2 regions of the Solibacillus cecembensis genome follow, and region 1 is predicted to be linked to the other one. Evidence: riboswitches for the same ligand, from Rfam matches in the RefSeq annotation. Region 1 holds a riboswitch; the other holds the start of a gene.

What was found. Region 1 has a riboswitch for S-adenosylmethionine ahead of ACQKIH_RS03260 (O-acetylhomoserine aminocarboxypropyltransferase/cysteine synthase family protein). Riboswitches for the same ligand answer to the same signal wherever they lie in the genome.
Region 2: linked by a shared signal. The riboswitch ahead of ACQKIH_RS17300 (methionine ABC transporter ATP-binding protein) and the one ahead of ACQKIH_RS03260 (O-acetylhomoserine aminocarboxypropyltransferase/cysteine synthase family protein) in region 1 are both predicted to bind S-adenosylmethionine.

The regions. Positions count from the first base shown of each region.
Region 1 covers NZ_JBNNMF010000002.1:321,014-324,962, forward strand. Annotated here, with positions in the region: gene ACQKIH_RS03255 (hypothetical protein) at 1-240, opposite strand, end outside; gene ACQKIH_RS03260 (O-acetylhomoserine aminocarboxypropyltransferase/cysteine synthase family protein) at 488-1,792, opposite strand; SAM riboswitch class I at 1,913-2,028, opposite strand; gene nfsA (oxygen-insensitive NADPH nitroreductase) at 2,250-2,984, shown strand; gene ACQKIH_RS03270 (hypothetical protein) at 3,203-3,625, shown strand; partial or broken gene ACQKIH_RS03275 (IS3 family transposase) at 3,689-3,949, opposite strand, start outside.
Region 2 covers NZ_JBNNMF010000022.1:7,251-11,199, forward strand. Annotated here, with positions in the region: gene ACQKIH_RS17275 (acyl-CoA dehydrogenase family protein) at 1-442, shown strand, start outside; gene ACQKIH_RS17280 (arsenate reductase family protein) at 547-903, shown strand; gene gcvH (glycine cleavage system protein GcvH) at 984-1,364, shown strand; gene ACQKIH_RS17290 (toprim domain-containing protein) at 1,440-1,766, shown strand; gene ACQKIH_RS17295 (thioredoxin family protein) at 1,774-2,079, shown strand; SAM riboswitch class I at 2,136-2,248, shown strand; gene ACQKIH_RS17300 (methionine ABC transporter ATP-binding protein) at 2,406-3,434, shown strand; gene ACQKIH_RS17305 (methionine ABC transporter permease) at 3,427-3,949, shown strand, end outside.

The DNA.
Region 1 (3,949 bases):
TAGAAGATGCGTTGACCCATGTTCTTTGTACTGCTCGGCTACTTCCTTCACAACATAGTTTGAATTTGATAAATGATGAGTTGTCTCCGAGAAAGCACAGTTTCCAAACACCTTTTGCCACATCATATCAACATCCGCCAAAATTTCTTGAATTGCCATTGCGTTTACAAATTTCTTTAGATCATTTAGTTCATAAATAATATATGCGGCCACATTTTGTGCACTGTATACATTTCCCATTTCAAACAACTCCTTTTCATTTATTAAGATAGCGTACTTGCTCAAGGGGGTTCACTACTTGCAAGTACGCAATCTCCAAGTAACTTAAACGATGCTTCAACATTATTTACATTACTTGGTTTATAATTCCTATTTTATTACTTGGTTTTAAAATTGTCAATAATTCTTATAAAATTACTAGGTATTAAACTTTCAAAACTCGCCCCCTAACGAAATGATGAAAGGCGAGCAAGTTTCTTCTATTATATTAGGCTTGTGTTTCCACTTCTAAAGTAGACGCTATTTTCGCTAAAGCCTGTTCTAAATCTGCAATAATATCTTCAACTGCTTCCAACCCGATTGATAAGCGAATGAGCTCCTCAGATACACCAGCTACTTTTAATTCTTCCGTTGATAATTGTTGGTGAGTTGTAGATGCTGGGTGGATAATTAATGAGCGCGCGTCCCCTACATTGGCTACATGTGAGAATAATTCCACGTTGTCAATAACTTGGCGACCTGCTTCACGTCCACCTTTAATGCCAAATGTTAAAATTGAGCCAAAGCCGTTTTTCAAATATTTCTTCGCTAATTCATGTGAAGGGAAATCTTCAAACCCGTTATAGTTTACATAGTCTACGAATGGGTGGTTACGTAAATATTCCGCTACTTTTAATGTATTTTCATTGTGGCGTACGATACGCAAATGAAGCGTTTCTAGCCCTTGTAAAAAGTTAAATGCTGCATCTGCAGATAATGTTGGACCGAAATCACGTAACAGTTGAACACGTAGCTTTGTGGCAAATGCAGCCCCTGCTGTGTCAATTCCATAACGAAGTCCGTGATATGACGTATCTGGCTCAGTAAATCCATCATGACGTCCTTGTGTCCAATCAAATTTCCCTGCATCCACGACAATACCACCAATTGTCGTACCGTGACCGCCAATCCATTTTGTAGCCGAATGAATGACAACATCCGCTCCAAACTCAATTGGGTTCCCACCATATGGCGAAGCAAATGTGCTATCGATTAATACTGGTAAGCCGTTTTGATGTGCGATATTGGCTACTGCTTCAATATCTAACACATTTAAGCTTGGATTTCCTATAATTTCTGCAAATACAGCTTTTGTCTTATCTGTAATTGCACTGCGGAAATTTTCTGGGTCCTTTTCATCTACAAATTTCACCGTAATGCCGTAGCGTGGTAATGTTGTCGCAAATAAATTATACGTTCCACCGTAAAGTGAACCTGCTGCAACGATCTCGTCTCCAGCACCTGCTAAGTTTAAAATAGAAAATGCAATAGCTGCTGCACCAGATGAAAGTGCTACTGCCGCTGATCCCCCTTCTAATAAAGCAACACGCTCTTCAAAAGCACCAACAGTCGGGTTCATAATACGTGAATAAATATTGCCCGCCTCTTCTAATGCAAATAATCGCTGCGCATGAGCAGTATCTTTAAATGCATAAGCCGTTGAGCGGTAAATTGGCACCGCAATCGCACCCGTTACAGGATCTGGCTTTTGTCCTCCGTGTAGTAATAATGTTTCTGGTCGTAAATTTGTCATTAATCATAACCTCCAAAATAGTATTCGATGGTGAAATCGGTGTTATCGAGGAGGAGTTTTTTGAATGAAAAAAACCCTCTTCAGTTAAGAAGAGGGTTTGCAAATGAGCAAGTTTGCCTCCTCTTATCTTTCAAAATGCAAATTGCATCTTGTAGGAAGTAGCACCTTAGTCAGTTCGTCACTCACTGGTTGCTGGGCATCTCAGGGCCTATTCCCTCCGCCACTCTTGATAAGAGTATGTGATTTATGTTCCATCGTTGTTTCACAGTATAAAACAGATTCTAGCCATTCGTCAACAGTTAATTTAAAATTTTCTGATATTCATAATATTCCAAGCAAAAAAACCTTATCGGCGCACATAACAGCATTAACAATAGTCATCTGCATATAAATCGACTAGAATAAGCTTAAAGGAACGTTCCTTTACATTTATTTTTACATAGGGGGAGAAATTGACATGCAAACAAGAGAACTTTTACGAAGTCATTCATCGGTTCGAAAATATTCAGGTGAGCAAATTCCAAAAGAGACGATTATCGATTTAATCGAAACGGCGCAAATGGCTGCGAGCTCGCATTTTGTCCAAGCCTATAGCGTTATTTGGGTAACGGATGAAGAGAAAAAAGCAAAACTGGGTGAGCTATCAAAAAATGATTTCCAGTTCAAAACAGCGGGAGCTTCTTTCTTATTTTGCGTGGATTTCAAGCGTCTACAAGTGGCCGGTCAAAAGCACGGCGTTGACATTGTGACAGATTCAGCTGAAAACTTGCTTGTTGGTGTAGCAGACGTTTCATTATTTGCACAAAACTTTGTAGTTGCTGCTGAAGCAATGGGTTACGGCATTTGCTATATTGGTGGGGCACGTAATAACCCTGCTGAAATAAGCGAGCTATTTAATTTGCCTGAGCATGTGTTCCCATTATTTGCGTTGACGATTGGTACACCGACAAAACGCAATGAAACAAAACCTCGTCTACCAGTAGCAGCTGTGTTGCACGAAAATAGCTATGATGTAGATCAGTACGAAACATTATTAGCTGACTATGATGCGATGATGGAATCTTACTATGCAAGCCGCTCTTCTAATCAAAAAATGGCAAATTGGACAAAGCAAATGGCAGATTTTTTAGTCGATCAAAAACGCCCATTCATGAAAGACTTCCTTGCAACAAAAGGCTTTACGTTTAAATAATCGCATAACTTACACACCATTTTAACGCTCTGTTGAAATGGTGTTTTTTTCATTTCGGCGAGGTGCCTTTTTAACTAATCAATTTCGGTACTTTTCATTCACTCTATTTTCATGATTAAATGCTTTATTATTTCATATTACTCATTATGACTTAGGTTTTTTGTGTTATATTTTGATATTATAGAATGAGTGACTGAGGTTGTTAGGAGGTATCGGAAATGTCAACTCCATTTATTGCGAAATCATTAGAACGTCAACATTTAAAATCTGCTCGGAAATATCCATTGTTAATATCTGATATCAATATTGAATTAAATAAAATTCATCTTCAAATTACAGATCAAATAGAGCACTCAAAATATGAAGCAGCTACTGCATTCGTCAACCAATACATTGCCCATACATCCATTTGGAAAGTTAAATTTGTTTGCAACTTTGAAAATCCTGAAGTGGTACTCATGCAAATTTTCCATTTAAATCATATTTTCAAAAATGAACCTGCTGATCATTTTTCGGCAGAGCGCGAACTTTTAAACTTACAGTGGCAAAAGTTTTTAGATGTCATGCTGTACACGGAACAACAAATTCAACAGCGTGAACAAAAAATGCTTCACTATATCCAAAATTACGAATCGCAATAGAAAAAAGGCATAGACGTTAAAAGGGACTGACCCCCGTATATAAGACAGAGGTCAAAAAAGCATTTATCCAACCAGTTGTCGGTATTGAACCGGCGACTGGTTGTTTAATTTCGCTTGTATTCGGATATAGTTATAATACTTTATATAGTCATTGACAGTTTGTTCTACGATTGCAGTCGTAGTATTCCTTATACTGTCTAAGTAGAATGTTTCAGACTTTAATGCAGAATGAAACGATTCGATTGGGGCATTATCAGCGGGCGTACCTTTACGGGACATGCTCATGGTAATGCCTTTTCCTTTAATAGCTTGCTGATACCGATA
Region 2 (3,949 bases), on a different contig from region 1:
AATTGGCGACGCAGCATTAGAACAAGAAAAATATTTAGTGAAAAACGCGAAGAAAATTGCGGTTCTTGCAGCGGGCGCGGCAGCACAACGTTTTGGTGCTAAACTAGATCAAGAGCAAGAAGTTTTGGTGAACATCGCAAATATTGCGAACCAATTATATGCAATGGAATCAGCGGTAATCCGTACGCAAAAAGCAATCGCGCGTGATGGTGAAGAAAAGGCGGCACAAAAAATTCTTTATACGCAAATTTTCTGCCAAGAAGCATTTGCAGAAATCGAAAAAGAAGCAAAAGAAACACTACTTGCGACAGTTGAAGGGGATGCAGGACGTATGATTTTATCTGCATTACGTAAATTAACACGTAATAATCCGTACAACTTAATTCCGAAAAAACGTGAAGCATCAGTGAAATTAATTGAAGCTGCTAAGTATGTTGTATAACCTATAAATGAGAATCGGATGTGGGACGCCGCATCCGATTTTTGAATTGTGTATGCGAATCCGTTACAATAGTGGAAAATAGATTGTAAAAAAGGAGCACTTTCATGACAATTCAATTGATTCAATATCCAAAATGTACAACTTGCAAAAAAGCACAAAAATGGTTCGATGAAAATGGGATTACATACGAAAATAGAAATATCGTTGAACAAACACCTTCTGTGGAGGAATTAGAATCGATTTATAAAGCGAGTGGCTTGCCTTTGAAGAAATTTTTCAATACATCTGGCATAAAGTATCGAGAGCTTGGCTTGAAGGATAAGTTGGAAACAATGACTGAAGAGGAGCAACTAGCATTACTTGCATCGGATGGTATGTTGATTAAAAGACCGCTTGTTACAGATGGTAAAAATTTAACATTAGGATTTAAGGAGTCTGACTTCTTAGAAACTTGGAAATAAACCGTGTAACATATTGAATTTCCGAACGATTTATGGCAAACTGAACATGAATATACTACATATTACTTGGAGGGATTTTCATGAACACACCGAAAGAATTGAAATATACTAAAGAGCACGAATGGGTAAAAATTGAGGATGGCAAAGCAACAATCGGTATTACGCACTTTGCACAATCTGAACTTGGCGACATCGTATTCGTTGAGCTTCCAGAAGCTGGCGACGATATTACAAAAGACCAACCATTCGGTAGCGTAGAATCTGTTAAAACAGTTTCAGAATTATATGCACCACTTTCAGGTAAAGTTGTATCAGTAAACGAAGAGTTATCTGACAATCCTGAGTTTGTTAACGAATCTCCATATGAGCAAGCATGGATGGTTGTTATCGAATTAACAAATGATGCTGAGTTAGAAGAATTAATGGATGCAGACGCATACACGCAATTAACTGAGCAATAATAATCCGTACGCTAAAATCTGTTTATGCAGGTTTTGGCGTTTTTTTTCATTTCAATACTATTGGAGGGGTTCCGAATGGAGAAATGTATTATCGTAGAAGGGCGGTCAGATAAACTTCAAATTGCCCCTTTACTAGCTGAACACGTTGTGATACTTTGTACGAATGGCACGATAAGTGAAGATGAATTAATTGCATTATTAACGCCGTACGAGCAATATGAAATGGTCACGATGTTCGATGTTGATAAAAATGGAGAGAAATTGCGCAAGTTGATGAATCGTACTTATTCTGAAGCACAGCATTTAATAATTCCAAAGCAATATATTGAAGTGGCTGAGACACCAGCGCCTATTTTAATTGAACTTCTTAAAGATGCGAAATTTTTAGTAAAAGAAGGATGACGGTAGTATGGATCAATGGACGAAAGAACAATGGATAGAGCAGGTACAAAGTGGAGAGCAATGTGCCTTTTATTTATATACACCACTATGTGGGACATGTGATGTAGCGTCAAAAATGTTAACAGTAATTGAGAATTTATTACCGGATGTGCCGATTGGAAAGGCGAATATTAACTATTTAGGTGATTTTGCCATGGAGATGCAGGTAGAAAGTGTCCCGTGTTTAATCATTGCGAATAATGGGGAAATCCAAGAAAAAATATATGCATTTCAATCCGTACCTTTTTTATATACATTGTTAAAAAAAGATTGACGTTCCTAATTTCACGTGATAGAGTATCATTTATAACAAAAAACTTAATAGCGTTACTCTTATAAAGAGAGGCGGAGGGAAGTGCCCTATGAAGCCCGGCAACCAGCATCGTATGATGAAAAGGTGCCAAATCACACAAAGTTTAAAGTTTAACTTTGAGAGATGAGAGAACGGTTCAACATAAATATGTGAAAACCTTTCTACTTGTCGTCGTAGAAAGGTTTTTTTGTTTTTTAAACAGTTTGAAAATTAAGTGAAACTGCTCGCGCGAAAAAAGGTATTTTGCAAATAACGAATCAGTTATTTCAAATAAAGGAGTTCAAAAAATGATTGACTTACAAAATATATCGAAAATTTATAAGACGAAAAACGGTGAACTAAAAGCTGTAGACCAAGTAAACTTATCGATTAAGCAAGGTGAAATTTACGGTATTATCGGTTACAGTGGTGCTGGTAAAAGTACGATGATTCGACTATTAAATGGTTTAGAAAAACCAACAGTTGGTTCAGTCATTATAAATGGCAACGATATTTCAAAAGCTTCTGGAAAAAAATTACGAGATGCAAGGCAAAAGATCAGCATGATTTTCCAACATTTCAATTTACTTTGGTCGCGTACTGTGGAAGAAAATATTGCCTTTCCACTTGAAATTGCAGGAGTTTCAAAAGAACAACGAGCAAAACGTGTAGAAGAACTAATTGAGCTTGTTGGACTAGCAGGTCGAGGGAAAGCGTATCCTTCACAGTTATCAGGTGGTCAAAAGCAACGTGTCGGAATTGCCCGCGCACTTGCCAATAATCCGGAAGTTTTACTAGGTGACGAGGCAACATCTGCACTGGACCCAGAAACGACGGATTCAATTTTAGAACTGTTACTTGATATAAATAAAAAAATAGGATTGACGATTGTACTCATTACACACGAGATGCATGTTATCCGAAAAATTTGTGACCGTGTTGCCGTAATGGAAGCGGGTAAAGTAGTGGAGCAAGGCGAGGTTCTCCAAGTATTCCAAAATCCTCAAGCACCGATTACGAAAAACTTTATGGCGCAAATATCTGGAGAAACACAAGAAATACAAGCGTCACTTGAGCAAATTTTAGCCAACTATCCATCAGGGAGAATTGTAAAGCTAGGCTTTGTCGGTCAAACAACAGAGCAACCTGTTATTTCACAAATCATTAAGCAATTTGATATTGTCGTGAATATTGTACATGGCAAAATTTCAAATACGACAAGTGGCCCGCTCGGTACATTGTTTGTTCATATTGAAGGATCGAATGACCAAATTAACGCCGCTTTAGAAGTACTTGCGCAACATAAAGTTCAAACGGAGGTGATTGGACATGATTGAACAATTATTTCCGAATGTAGATTGGGCAAAGATGCTCGATGCAACATATGAAACGATTTATATGACGGTTATCGCAACCGCCGTGACATTTGTACTTGGTTTAATCATCGGAATTGTCCTATTTTTAACGAGTGATAATCAGCTATGGGCAAATAAAATCGTCCATTTCCTAACGGGGTCAGTCGTGAATATTTTCCGTTCGATTCCATTTATCGTATTAATTATTTTACTCATCCCATTCACGAAATTTTTACTTGGCACAATTCGAGGTGCCAATGCGGCATTACCAGCACTAATTATTGGTGCAGCCCCGTTCTATGCGCGGATGGTGTTGATCGCATTGCGTGAAATTGATAAAGGTGTGATTGAGGCAGCTCGTTCAATGGGGGCAAAAACGTCGACAATTGTATGGAAGGTACTCATTCCAGAAAGTTTGCCAGCATTGATTTCGGGTCTTACAGTAACGGCTGTTGCACTTGTAGGTTACACAGCGATGGCAGGGATTATTGGGGCAG